DNA from 2 places in the Desulfovibrio sp. TomC genome. Region 2 is predicted to be linked to the other one. Evidence: predicted binding sites of a transcription regulator. Region 2 holds the regulator's gene; the other holds the start of a gene.
What was found. The regulator sigma-54, encoded in region 2, starts transcription at its own class of promoters, with help from an activator protein. The targets are predictions, from matches to a motif close to CTGGCACGGNNNNTGCTT.
Positions count from the first base shown of each region.

Region 1: NY78_RS24650 (Flp family type IVb pilin) is a predicted target of sigma-54. The motif match lies at 3,577-3,594, and genes of this name have one in related genera.

Region 1 covers NZ_JSEH01000008.1:86,891-94,017, reverse strand. Annotated here, with positions in the region: gene NY78_RS23670 (carboxypeptidase-like regulatory domain-containing protein) at 1-1,142, shown strand, start outside; gene NY78_RS09445 (hypothetical protein) at 1,465-1,674, opposite strand; gene NY78_RS09440 (PaaI family thioesterase) at 1,695-2,081, opposite strand; gene NY78_RS23665 (Flp family type IVb pilin) at 2,289-2,456, opposite strand; gene NY78_RS09435 (Flp family type IVb pilin) at 2,734-2,910, opposite strand; gene NY78_RS24650 (Flp family type IVb pilin) at 3,340-3,513, opposite strand; gene NY78_RS09425 (Flp family type IVb pilin) at 3,940-4,116, opposite strand; gene NY78_RS09420 (hypothetical protein) at 4,319-6,499, opposite strand; gene NY78_RS09415 (SLC13 family permease) at 6,510-7,127, opposite strand, start outside.
Region 2 covers NZ_JSEH01000001.1:294,181-301,307, forward strand. Annotated here, with positions in the region: gene hpf (ribosome hibernation-promoting factor, HPF/YfiA family) at 1-494, opposite strand, end outside; gene rpoN (RNA polymerase factor sigma-54) at 547-1,983, opposite strand; gene NY78_RS01420 (KdsC family phosphatase) at 2,113-2,649, opposite strand; gene NY78_RS01425 (CTP synthase) at 2,994-4,628, opposite strand; gene NY78_RS01430 (phosphoribosylformylglycinamidine synthase subunit PurQ) at 4,809-5,621, shown strand; gene tadA (tRNA adenosine(34) deaminase TadA) at 5,868-6,425, shown strand; tRNA gene NY78_RS01440 (tRNA-Ser) at 6,489-6,582, shown strand; gene NY78_RS01445 (DUF599 domain-containing protein) at 6,949-7,127, shown strand, end outside.

The DNA.
Region 1 (7,127 bases), on a different contig from region 2:
TGTTTATCGAAGCCAACAGCGCCTCGTCCGGCATCAATGCGGTGCCTGCCTGGTGGAATGGTTCAGGTGGCGTGTTCGGCCCGGCCAATGCCCGGCCCCTGACGGTCTCGCCGTCGACCACTGTTTCGGGCATCAATATGCAGCTGGCCCAGGGCGGGACCATTACCGGGAAGATCACAGACAGCAACCTGAACGGCCTGTCTGGGATGGGGGTCATGGCCGCAGTGGAAACGGATTGCTCCATGGCCCAGGCCGCGACAGCCACCACCGACGCAAACGGCGTCTACACCCTTGTCGGGATACCGACGGGCAAGGCCCATGTGTACGGGAGCGGCGGGACCTATGTCCCCATGTGGAAGAGCGCGACCGGGGCGGCGGCCACGAGCCAGGACTCCCTGGTCATCCCTGTTGTTGCCGGGCAGACGGTTTCCGGGATTGATGTGCCGTTGCCCGTGGGCGGAACCATTGCCGGCACCGTGCTTGGTTCCGACAACAAGCCTCTGTACGGCGTCATTGTCACGGCAACCGATCAGGCCTGTCCCACAACGGCTCTTTCGTTTGGCGCATCCGCCATCAGCTATCTGGATGGAACGTACACCCTGCGCGGCGTGCCGGTCGGCACGGCCTACGTGACAACGAGTCCGGCTCTACGTCGCAGCGACCAGGCCATAACCTGGTATAACGGGGGAACAGGCTCCGGCTCCTGCTCCGCTGCCCAGGCCGTGCCCGTAGCGGCCGCAACGCCCGCCAGCGGCGTCAACCTGACGATGCCCCATGGCGAGATCATTCGCGGCAGGCTCACCAAGACCGGCAACGTCGGGCTGGGTTGTATTTCTGTTTGGGCCAAGGCTGCAAGCGCCTGCGCAGACGGTGCATACCTCGCCACAGGCTTGTCCCTGTATGACGGCACCTATTCGATGTATGGACTGCCGGCCGGCAGCGTCTATGTCGGCACGAAGGCTGCCGCCACCAGCCAGCGGTTTCTGGACCAGTATTGGAACGGTACGACCGGGGTGTCGACCTGTGCCCAGGCTGTCGGCATTGCCACGTCCGGGGGCGGCGTTCTCGGCAACGTGAACATGACGTTGCCGGCCATGGCCTCGTCGATCGCCGGCCCTGCCCTGCTGTTGGACGGCCAGTAACAGCGTCCCCAATCCCACACGGGTCCGGATGCGCCGAGTGCGGGCGGGGCATCCGGACTTCGTTATTGAGGGCTGGAGGCGGGCCTTTGGGAGACCGGTCCCTGCAGTCCGTGGGAATGGAAGGCGGCGGCACAGGGGGCCTTGGCCTGGAACGCCGGGCGCGTCTCCCTGCCAGGATTCCCGCAGGGTCCGGGGCCGCAAGGACGGGGCGACGCCCCGCTTTTTTTTGCCCCCTTCTTTCCAGACCGGGAACCGTCCGGGAGGTATGCCCTCAGCTGCCGGGTGTTGGGCCGGGGCCGGTCGCCTTGGGCGGGAGCCGGGATCAGTCCGCCAGTTCCCATTGGGTGTTGTCGCTGTTTTTTTGCGTGGCCACGGTCTTTCTGGCGCCGCAGTGACGGCAAAAGACCTCCACCGTCCGGCTGGTTTCGGTCCGGGCCGCCTCGGAGGAGACAAGGGCCGGCTTGTCGCAGAACATGCAGTCGAACTGCGGCTCTTCGGTCGCGGGGGAAGGGGTGTGAACGGTAAAGCTCATGCGGGCTCCTTGGAGGGTTCTCAGCGGCTAAGGACGTGGGCAGCCGGGACAAAACAGGTGAAACTGCCGGTCAGCACGGTTTCGGCTTCCCGGCGCACCACGACATCCACCAGACGCTTTTTGCCGGCGGTCTCCCGCACCGTGGCCTCGGCCTCAAGCTCATCGCCGACAATCGCCGGGGCGGTGAACCGGATGTCGGCCGCGCCGAGCACCACGAGGGGATCATTGACCGCCAGCATGGCGGCATAGTCGGCCAGGCCGAAGACAAAGCCGCCGTGGACCAGGCCCCGGTCGTCGGCGGCCATGGCCGTCGTGGCGGTCAGCCGCGCCACGGCCTGCCCCGGGGCCAGGGATATGGGGCGGCCGCACAGGTCGGGATTGATGCGGAGGTGGGTGTTGGCGTTCAAAGTCAGGCTCCTTTGAACCCAGAATGCCAAAAGGGGCCTTTCCCGGCAAACGAAAAGGCCGTCTCCCGTTGAGGGGGACGGCGTTTTGTCTGGAGCGGCCGTTCGCCCGGTGCAGTTCTTGGGGAATGGGTGCGTTGTTTGGGGAAGCCGCGGAATGCCGACGTGTTGCCGGTTGTTTGTCTCTGCGAAAGGGCCAACGTCCCGGTGTTAGGGGCTGATCGTATCGGCGATGCGCTGGTAGATCGTGGCCATGGAGACGCCGATGGCGGTGACGACGACGAGGATGGCCGTGGAGATCAAAGCGACCATGAGTCCGTATTCAACTGCGGTGGCCCCGGTCTCGTCCCGGATAAACCTGGTGATGGCTGGCGGCATGGCGTTTCTCCCGACCGGAAAGGGCACGTGCTCCCCGAAGGGTTTTGGGGAGACGATAGCACAGGCCATGCCAAAGCAATGGAATTGGTAACCGCCTTGATAACCGGCGGAATACAGGTCGTCCTGAGGCGGTAATCCAGAAACAGTGGAATATGCCGGGGCGATTTCCAGGAATTAGACCGGCCGGGGGAGGTGACGCGAAGAGGCGTACGCTCCATAACAAAAGTCCGTCCCCGCTGCCGGGGACGGACTTTTCGCTTCGCGAAGCCGAGTGCGCTTAGGAGGCAGCGGCCGTCAGGGACGTGGAGATTCCATCGAACAGCTTGGACAGGCTGGTGCCGACGGCGGTGACGGCGGTGATGATGACGGCGGCGATCAGAGCGGCCATAAGCCCGTATTCAACTGCCGTGGCCCCTTCTTCGTCGCGGATGAAATTGGTGATGGCGGTCAGCATGGCGGTTCTCCTGGTATGTAAAGTTGCTTTGGTTCCCTGTGCGTCTCTGAATCAAGAGAAAGCACAGGCTGTGCCAACCTGGATGGTTGTCTTAACATGCTTTAAATACATGGAATAATAATTTTGACGGGCTTCTCGCTCCAGGATTGATGGAACGGGCCTGGGCCGCTCCCCGAGAAATGGAGCCCAAAGGACAGGCCAGGCGCAGCGGTTGGCCTGGTATGGTCCTCCTCGGACGAGGCCGCCGGGACAGCGGCTCGGACAGCTTGGCCGGGCTGTCCGCCGGGGAGGGGACACGGTTGGGGGCTGCCGTCCATGGCCGGCTGTTGGGAAGGGAAGGGGGACTCGGGTGAAACGGCTGCGTTCCAAAGGAAAAGTCCGTCCCCGGTAGCCGGGGACGGACTTTTCGCTTCGCGAAGCCGAGTGCGCTTAGGAGGCAGCGGCCGTCAGGGACGTGGAGATTCCATCGAACAGCTTGGACAGGCTGGTGCCGACGGCGGTGACGGCGGTGATGATGACGGCGGCGATCAGAGCGGCCATAAGCCCGTATTCAACTGCCGTGGCCCCTTCTTCGTCGCGGATGAAATTGGTGATGGCGGTCACATGGCGGTTCTCCTGGTATGTAAAGTTGCTTTGGTTCCCTGCGTGCGTCTCTGAACCAAGAGAAAGCACAGGCTGTGCCAATCTGGATGGTCATCTTAACATGCTTTAAATACAAGGGATAATAATTCTGACGGGCTTTTCGCTCCAGGATTGATGGAACGGGCCTGAGCCGCTCCCCGAGAAATGGAGCCCAAAGGACAGGCCAGGCGCAGCGGTTGGCCTGGTATGGTCCTTCTCGGACCTGCCAGCCCGGCTGTGGGCGGCTCGGCTGCGGCTGCCCGGCCGTGGGCGGGTGGGGTGGGTGCTGCCGGCTATGGCCGGCTCTTGGGGACGGGGGAGAAACTCGGGAGAAGCGGCGCGTTCCAAAGGAAAAGGCCGTCCCCGGTAGCCGGGGACGGCCTTTTTGCTTCGCGAAGCCAAGTGCACTTAGGAGGCAGCGGCCGTCAGGGAGGTGGAGATTCCATCGAACAGCTTGGACAGGCTGGTGCCGACGGCGGTGACGGCGGTGATGATGACGGCGGCGATCAGAGCGGCCATAAGCCCGTATTCAACTGCCGTGGCCCCTTCTTCGTCGCGGATGAAATTGGTGATGGCGGTCAACATGGCGGTTCTCCTGGTATGTAAAGTTGTTTTGGTTCCCTGTGCGTCTCTTGCCTTTCAATAAGCAGGAGCCGTGCCAGGGCGGGCCATTTTTTTAACAACTTGATATGTCAGGATTATATCCATGGTCGGGGCGGCTTTGGTCCAGCCGGCGTGGAGTGCCGGAGCGACGTTCCAGCAACCGTGGAGCCGGTGTTCCCAGGTATCAGGGTGCGGCGCGCAGGGTCAGCCCGAGCAGGCCGAAGCGTTTGTCCGCTGTGCCGGTATCGCCCTCGGCGGCAAACGTCAGCCGGCTGCGCCCCGGGGGCAGGGTCAGCTCCAGGGTCAGGGGCGTGGATCGGGCGGTGCAGTCGAGCACGGTTTCCAACCCGGGTGCGCTCACCCGGACACGCACCGGGGACATGGCCACGACCGAACCGGCCAGACGCACCCGGACCGGTAGCGGGCCGGCATTGTCCAGGGACGCCTGGGCCGTCTGACCAGCCCAGACCACATCGCCCGTGATCGCGCGCTCCGGGGCGGAAAAACCCTGGCCAAAGCGCAGCTCCAGGGGCGAGACGGCCCCGGTTTCAATGGTCCGGGCCGGCAGCAGGGCCAGGGAGGACAGGGCGATGCCGTCTCCGGCCAGACGGGTCTGGGACGAACCCAGCCGTCCGCCCACCCTGGCTGGCGCGACCTGCCAGCCGGCGGCGTCGCGATAGAAAATGTCGAGGAGCTGGTTGGCCCCGTCCACCACCACCAGGACGTCGTCGGCCAGAAGCTGGGGCGCGTCCGGGGTTTTGGCGTAGGGATCGGCGGCCGGCGGACCGAGGCGCGACACCCGGCCCAGGGCCAGACTGGTCACGGTCGCGGTCGGGGCGGACAGGCGGCGCAAGACATAGACCGGCGGTTCGGCCGGCCTGATCAGGCCGGCTGTCGGGGGGAGGCCGGGGAGCACGGTCAAGGTCCGCCCGGTGCGGTGGGCGAAATAGGCGCTCCAGTAGTCCGGGGCGGTCAGTTCCACGTTGACGGCGGCAAACAGGTCCGGGGCCACCAGGATGGCCCCGTCCGGAACCGCCTCCAGGGCCGGGCTGCGGGCGGCCAGTTCGGCCACGCGCCAGCGTCCGGCCGCGGCGATCTTGCTTTCGCGCACCGAGGCGTTGACCGAGGCGTTTACAAAGACGGTCAGGCCGACGCACAGGCCAAGAAGCGTCGCGGCCGCCGGCCGCAGCCGCCCGGGCAGCCGGCCGGCGGCGGCCAGCAGGCCAAGGGCCAGGAGCACGGCCACGGCGTAGAAGGAAAAATTCGAGGTGACATACCAGGCCAATCCCCCGGCGGCCGGTTCCTGATATTTGGGCGACAGGGCGATCAGCAGATTGGGGCAGACGACGGCGTACACGGCCAGGACCACGGCGAGGAAACGTGGCCGAAAGGTGGCCTCGGCCCGGCGCAGGCAGACAGCGGTCAGCCCCCCGGCCAGGAGGCCCATGGCGATCCAGGCCGGGTCAAAGCGCGGCCAGTTGCCGGCCAGATCGGCCAGATAGTGGCCAAAAGACAGGACGTAGCGGCTGGTGGCCTGGGGGAAGCGGTTTATGTACTCGAGGTTGAGGTCAAAGGCCCCGAGCGGCAGGGCGCTTCGGCTGTAAGCCAGGGCCGTCTCAAGGACCCGCAAGGGGTTTTGAAGATCCAGGGCGTTGCCGTCATAGGCCGAGGGGTGGGTGAACCGGTAGCCGAGGTAGATGCCGGCGTAGACGGGGACCACGGCAAAGGCGGCGCAACAGGCGGCAAGACGATGCCGCAGTCGGCCGCGACCGGTCAAAAAGACGATGCCGGCCAGGACGGGCAGATAGGCGACAAAGGCCTCGAAATGGCAAAAAGCCAGGAACATGGCGGTATTGGCCAGGACGAGCCAGCGCCGCCTGGCGGTTTCGCCGTGGCGCAGCAGGGCGTAGCCGGCCCCCAGAAGCCACAACATGCCGGCATCGAACACCAGCGGATAGGCGGTCAGGATGTTGTGGTGCCAGTTGTCCTGGTAAAGCGACAGGCCCAGGGTGGCGACAAGGAAGCCCAGGACGGGGCTGGCGGCCAGCCGGGCGGCCAGGGCGGCCAGGGCAGCCACGACGGCCAGGGCGACGCCAAGCGACAGGGCCTTTCGGGCCGGCAGGCTGTCGATAGAATACGGCAGGCTGGTCAGGCCCACATGCAGGTAGTGGTGGAAGCGGCCCGAGCGGGTGGCCAGCTCGGTGCACAGCGTACCCAGGCTGTGGGTGATGACGGCCTGTTCGTACACGAGGTCGTCGCTGGTGGTTGCGCCGGTGCGCAGGTAGCCCCAAAAGGCCAGCACCGCCAGGGCCGACAGGCACAGTGCGGCCAGATACCGGCCGGCCGGCCGGGGGAGGACGTTCATCCGCTCCGGGCTACCAGCCGAGCACGTAGTAACGCAAGTAGATGTAGCCCATGGAAATGATGATGGTGCCAAGGGTCACAGGCGCGCCATATTTGAAAAACCGGCCGAAGGTGATCTTGTGCCCGCTTTTTTCCGACAGCCCGACCACGATGACGTTGGCCGAGGCCCCGATGGCCGTGCCGTTGCCGCCAAGACAGGCCCCAAGCGACAAGGCCCACCACACCGGCAGCATGGTCGGATGGGTGTAGAGGGCCGGACCGCTCAGTCCGGTGGCCGGTCCCAGGACCTTGTCGGCCAGTTCGGCCAGAAGCGGGTTCATGGTGGCCACAAAGGGGATGTTGTCCACGATGGCCGAGGCGATGCCGGAAAACCAGACCATGACCATGGACAGCATGAACATGGAGTCCTTGGTGGGGTTGGTCAGGGCAATGACCTTTTGGGAAAACACCTCGATCAGCCCGGCTTTGACTGTGCCGCCGATGATGATGAAAAGCCCGATGAAAAAGAAGATGGTGGGCCATTCCACTTCCTCGAATATCTTTTGCGGGTCCTCTCCGGAAATAAGCAGCAAGGTGGCGGCTCCGAGCAGGGCGACGGTGGCCGGCTCAAAGCCGAGAAAGCCGTGCAG
Region 2 (7,127 bases):
ATGACATTGGGCCGTTCGCTTTCGGAATTGATAAACACCAGGAACTCGTACTTGAGCGCCTCAAGCTGCATGGCGGCCTCTTCAACGGCCATGGGCTTGGGCTCGTACTTGTCCGTCTCGATGATGGTGGGGATGCGGCCGCCCTCGCTGTCCTCACTGATGCTGATGACGTCCATGCGGACCTGCTCGATGGTCTGGCGACGGCGGTCCTTCTGCTTTTCCCGGAATTTCTTGGCCTGGGCCTCAATTTTGTCGAGAATCAGGTCAATGGTGGAGTACATGTCCTCGGACACTTCGTGGGCCGAGATGTGCATGTTGTCGGCCTGGAAGATCACGTCGGCCATCTGGCGGGTCTTTTCCACAGCCAGATTGACCTGCAACTCCGAAGAGTCCACGGCCGTGGTGTATTTGGCAAGTTTTTCAAAACGCTTGCGGGCATAGTCCCGCAAGTGATCGGATGGTTCAAAATTTTTGAAATTAAAGGTGATGTTCATGTTATCCTCCGGGATGGCGTGGTGTGGGGCCGGGAAAACCCGGTCCGAAGCATCAGAAAACCGCCTTGCGTTTCGACGATGACTCGATGCCCATGGCCGTTCGGTATTTGGCCACGGTTCGCCGGGCGATGTTGATTTGCAGCTCGTCTTTGAGCATATCGGCGATAGCCTCGTCGCTGATGGGCTTTTTGGCGTTCTCGCCGGAAATAATGCGCTTGATCATGGCCTTGACCGACTCCGAACCAACCGTGGTGCCGTCGTCGAGCTCCAGCGAACTGTTAAAGAAGAACTTGAGCTCAAAAATGCCATGGGGCGTGGCCACGTACTTGTTGGAGGTGATGCGGCTGACCGTGGACTCGTGCATGCTGATGTCGTCGGCCACGTCCTTGAGAATGAGCGGCCGAAGCTTGGTCACGCCGTCCTCGAAAAAGCCGCGCTGAAATTTGACCAGGCTCTCAAGCACCTTATACAGTGTTCGCTGGCGCTGATACAGGCTTTTCATGAGCCACATAGCCGAGCGCATCTTGTCTTGCAGGTAGTCCTTATCCTTGTCTTTATTCGGGTTCGTGCCGTCGAGATAGGTCGTGTTGAGCCCCAGGCGGGGCATCCCTTCCTCGTTGAGCACGATAACGAAATCATCCCCGTATTTATACACGAAGGCGTCAGGACTGACGTAGATCGGGTCCCCGGAACCGTAGCTGGCCCCGGGCATGGGATCAAGGGTCTGGATCATCTCCAGGTATTCCTTGAGTTTTTCCATGGTCAGATGAAATTTTTTGCAAAGCGGCTTGTAGCGCTTCTTTTCCAGGTCCTCAAGATGCTCGCGCACCAGTTCAATGAGGATGGTATCTTCGTAGCCGCAGACCTCGATCTGGATCAGCAGACACTCGCTGGGCGTGCGGGCGGCCACGCCCACGGGATCAAGGCGCTGGAGGCGATGGAGCACCGCTTCCACCATGGCCGGTTCGGCCCCGGCCATCCCGGCCAGCTCTTCCACCGTGGCCTGCAGATAGCCCGAGGAGTCCAGGCTGCCGATGATGGCTTCCCCGACTTCCACTTCCTTGGGGGTAAAATTGGACAGATGCATCTGCCAGCCCAGATGCCCGTCCAGGGACGGCTTGGAGGCCAGCCGGGCGTCATAGGCCATGCCCTCTTCGGGAATTTCGGAATCGCGGGACTGAGACTGGCGGCCGGTGCTGGCAAAATCACCAAGGTAGTCATCCCACTCGGCGTTTTTGAGCAGCTCCTTCTCCATGGCTGCGTCCGTGGAATTGCCGGTCGGCCCGAGGTTGTCTTCGGCCATGACCCGTTCAGTTGGCCGGTCGTCCTCGACGGTCTCCTCCAGCATTGGATTTTCCAACAGCTCCTGCTGCACGCTCTCAAGCAGCTCCAACCGGGAAAGTTGAAGGAGTTTGATGGCTTGTTGCAGCTGGGGGGTCATCACCAGCTGTTGGGAAAGCTTGAGCTGCTGCCGCAGTTCCAGGGCCATGCTTACCGCCGTGCGCGTGAGTCGTTTGCGTCCAAGGGTTCTACTCGGTTTGGACGGCGGCCCACAGCCAGCCCGCCCAACAAAAACCATGCCACAATTGCGACCTCGTGGCAATCGGCACAAGCGGCCCTAGTCGAGGAACCACTCATAGGCAGCCCCGAGTTGCCCCTTGGCTGCCAGGATAAACCGCACAGCCTCGCGGACCGCCCCGTGCCCCCCACCCCGGCGCGAGACCCACAGGGCCAGCTCCAGGATCTCCGGTTGGGCATCGGCCACGGTCATGGGCAACCCGACCAGCCCCATGGGGCCGGCGTCCACCCAATCATCGCCCAGATAGGCGGTCTGTTCTGGCGAAACACCCTGGCGTTCCAGAATACCCCGCAGCACGCCCATCTTGCGGTGATGGCCCGGGTGGTACTCGGCAATGCCCAGATCGGCCATGCGCGCGGCCACGGCCGGACTGTCCAGGCCGCTTATGACCGCAACAGCCAGTCCGACAGCCTGGGCCGCCATGAGGCCCAGGCTGTCATGGACATGAAACCGTTTGGTCACCTCGCCACGAGCATCGACATAGATGCCGCCGTCGGTCATGACGCCGTCGACATCAAGAACCAGCAACGCCACTTCCCTGGCCCGGCTGGCGGCCAGATTCGCATCCTCAGGCATACAAAACCTCCAACGGCCGGAGCACACTTCCTCCCCGACCCAAACGCCGCTCCTGACAGACAAGACCCCAATGCCCAGACGCAGCCGGCATGTCCCGCCCAACGGGGCGATCATAGCCAAAAAACACCGAAATGACCAGCAGATAGAGGTGTTTTTCCTGCTCTCATGGCAACGGGACAAGGAGCACGCCTTGGGCCTTGGCCGCCCTGGTCTCTTCCCTGGCCCCAGGACACCGCGCATAGCCAACGAGCCCGGCAGGCCAGACGGGCCCCAGTTACAACGAAGCCGTCCGGGAGAAAGTCGCTTCCCCCGGACGGCCGTCAGACGTGCCTCGCGTGAGCAGGCTAGGCTTTCTTGCAGCGTTTGGCCGCAGTCACAAATTCCCGGAACAGCGGATGCGGGCGCATGGGGCTGCTCTTGAATTCCGGATGGAACTGGCAGCCCAAAAACCAGGGATGTTCCGGCAACTCGACCATTTCCACCAGTTCGCCGTCAGGCGACAGTCCGCTCAGGACCAGTCCACCCTCCTCGAAGGCGGCGGCGTAGGCCTTGTTGAATTCGAAACGATGGCGATGGCGTTCGGAAATTTCGCCGGTTCCGTAGGCAGCGGCGGCCCGGGTGTCCGGGGCAACGACGCAGGGATAGGCACCCAGGCGCATGGTGCCGCCCTTGTCGCTGGAGGGATCGCGATGTTCGATGGTCTGGGTGCGGAAGTCATACCACTCGCGCATGAGGTAGATGACCGGGTGCGGCGTGGTCAGGTCGAACTCCTCGGAGTTGGCCCCGGCCAGCCCGAGCACGTTTCTGGCATATTCGATGACCGCGCACTGCATCCCCAGGCAAATGCCGAAGAACGGCACGCCCTTGGTGCGGGCATATTCGATGGCCGCGATCTTGCCCTCAACCCCGCGCGACCCGAAGCCGCCCGGGACCAGGATGCCGTCGATGCCAGCCAGGGTGGCGGCCACGTTTTCCCGGGTCAGTTCTTCGGAATTGACATAGACAAAGCGGACCGACACCCCGGCGTGGATGCCGCCGTGGACCAGGGATTCGTGCAGGCTCTTGTAAGCTTCCTTGAGATCGACATACTTGCCGACAATGGCAATCGACACCGTGCCGGAGGGATGCTCCAGACGGTCCATGAGGTCGTGCCACGGCTCCAGTTCGGCGTTTTTGGCCGGCAGGCGCAGCAAAATGGCGATTTTCTGGTCTACGCCCTCGCCATACAGACGAAGGGGCAGCTCATAAATGTTTTTGACGTCCACGGCCGTGAACACGGCATCGGCGTCCACATCGCAAAAAAGCGCGATCTTCTGTTTGATGTCCTTGGCCAGGTCCACTTCGCTGCGGCAGATGATGATGTCGGGCTGGATGCCGATGGAGCGCAGTTCTTTGACGCTGTGCTGGGTGGGCTTGGTTTTGACCTCGCCGGCCATGCGCAGATAGGGAACCAGGGTCAGGTGGATATAAAGGGCGTTTTCCTTGCCAAGCTCCATGCGCAACTGGCGGATGGCCTCCAGAAACGGCTGGCCCTCAATATCGCCGACTGTGCCGCCAATCTCGATAATGGCCACGTCCTCATCCCGGGCCACGCCCAGGATGGAGCGCTTGATCTCGTCGGTAATGTGGGGGATCACCTGGACCGTGCCGCCCAGATAATCGCCCCGGCGCTCTTTCTGGATGACGCTGAAATAGATGCGTCCGGAGGTAAAATTGTTGTTCTGGCTCATGGGAACGCCGAGATAGCGTTCGTAATGGCCAAGGTCGAGGTCGGTTTCGGCCCCGTCGTCGGTCACGTACACCTCGCCGTGCTGGAACGGATTCATGGTGCCGGGATCGACGTTGATGTAGGGATCGAGTTTCTGGATGGTGACCTTGAGTCCCCGGGCCTGGAGCAGCGCACCGATGGAAGCGGCGGCGAGTCCTTTGCCCAGAGAGGACAGCACCCCTCCCGTCACGAAAATAAACTTGGTCTTCATTGCTGATGCCGTCCTTGTTGTACTGGGGGCCGCCCCGGCGACCCCGGCGGTTTGCGGCCGGAAACCACACCTTTGGCACGGCTCCGGTTGACGCGGCCGGGGCGGCCCCGTATGTTCCGCTGCGCAAGGTACGCTTTCGATCCTAATTTTTCAAGGAACCCTTTGGGAGGATTTCCCCATATGCCCCAGGTGCGCACCCTCGTGATCACCGGCTTTGGCACCAACTGCGAGGTGGAATCGGCCCATGCCGCCCGCATGGCCGGCTCCGACGTCACGGATATTGTGTTTTTTTCCGACATCGTGGCCGGGCGGACAAGAATTGACGCCTACAATTTTCTTGTCTTTCCCGGCGGCTTTCTCGATGGGGATGATCTTGGCGCGGCCCAGGCCGCGGCCGTTCGCTGGAAACATGCCGCAACTGCGGCCGGCGAACCGCTTTTAACCCAGTTGCGGACTTTTTTTGATGCCGGCGGACTGGTGCTTGGCATTTGCAACGGCTTCCAGCTGCTGGTCAAACTCGGCCTCCTGCCGGCCCTTGGCGGCAACTATTTCTCCCGGCAGGTGAGCCTGGCCAACAATGATTCGGCCCGGTTTGAAGACCGCTGGGTGACCCTGACCGCCAATCCCGAAAGCCCCTGCGTCTTCACCAAGGGCCTTGGCCGCCTGGACCTTCCGGTGCGCCACGGCGAGGGCAAGCTCGTGCCCATGGAGCAAAGCGTCCTGGACGAACTGCTGGCCAGCGGGGCCGTCGCCCTGCAATACGCCGACCCGGCCACCGGGCAGATCACCATGGACTACCCAGCCAATCCCAACGGCTCGCCCCACGCCATCGCGGGCCTCACCGATCCGAGCGGCCGCATTCTCGGACTCATGCCGCACCCCGAGGCCTTCAATCATCCGACCAACCACCCCGGCTACACCCGGGGCGAACGTCCGACGCTTGGCACGGTGCTGTTTGAAAACGCCGTGGCCTATCTGCGCGCCCAGGCGTAGCGGCCCATCCGACTTCCCGGCAAGGCAGGGCTGACGCCGCTGCCTTGCCAACCGCAACTGTTTCTCTTCCGCCTCAGGCCCGCGTGTTGCCCAGGCAGGCCAGACAAATCATGGTAGGCCCCGCAGCCCAAATGCTCCCTGCCGGACGCGGCGGGCGCTGCCTCCTGTGTTGCGCTGCAACAGTGCGGTCCGATAGAACAGCGCTCAAACGTAGCCCATCCCATTTTGCCTCCCAAGGATGCCTCTATGGCTTTGAAGCCAGCCAAACGGTTTGACGCCGGAACAGACGCCCTGCCCCCCCCACCTCCGGGGTGGGCGAGTTACGAAGCGCTCATGGAACTCGCCCTGGAAGATGCCCGGCAGGCTGCGGCGATCGGCGAGTCGCCGGTCGGCGCGGTCATCGTGTCGGTCCACGGCGAGGTGTTGGCCCGGGCCGGCAACGCACCCATCTCCAGCACCGACCCGACTGCCCACGCCGAGGTGCTGGCCATTCGCCGGGCTGCAACCCAAATGAACAACTACCGGCTCCTCAACACCACTCTGGTGGTGACCCTGGAGCCGTGCCTCATGTGCCTGGGGGCCATTGTCCACGCCCGGGTGGACCGGCTCGTCTACGGCGCGTCAGACCCGCGCACCGGAGCGGTGACGTCCCGACTACCCGGCCCGGACCTGCCCTTTCTCAACCACCGCTTCGACGTCGTGGCCGGCGTCATGGCCGAAGAGTGCGGGACGCTGTTACGGGACTTTTTCCGCAGCCGTCGCAGCCGGACAGGGGCTGAACCGGCCAGACCGGGACGGGTCTAAAAAAAAGCTTGCCAAGCCGTCGATTGCTGGATAGCTTTCCAAATTCCTTCTGGTTCTCAGAGCGGAGAGGTACCGAAGTGGTCGTAACGGGCCCGACTCGAAATCGGGTTGCGGGTTAATAGCCTGCACGTGGGTTCGAATCCCACCCTCTCCGCCAATAACTCATCCAGCCAAGTCCAAGAAAGTCCTAAAGACCAGCAAAAGAAGCGCTTAATCGGCCAGGGATGGTCCGAGGGCGTCTTGATTGCGTCCGTTGACATCCACTTTCCCCTTGCGTAGCTTTTTACGATACAGGCTTTGGATTGCGTTGCGAGCGCTCGCGAAACAGAACCTCAACGGCTCAAAGGGTCCCCAATATCCCAAAGAAAGGCACGGGGACACCCAAAGCCCACAGCCTAGCGCGCGCCCTGCCCGGAGGCAGCTCGATCCGTTTCGCCCGGGACTCTCTCCTTAAATACTGCACCGACCTGGACGCAGCCGCAAAAGTCCTCTTACAGAAAACATGAATACGGAGGGACACGTCGTGGATATCCTGTCGCCCCATGCTCTCGACCTGGAATCACTCCTGCTCTCTCTTTTTATGTTCACCATGTACAATGTTTTCATCTGGTTAAAACTCAAAAACGATCCTATATATACCATCCAAGGGGCTACAAACCTGGCTCGCATTGCCTGGGTTGTCAGTATCATGGAAGATAAAAA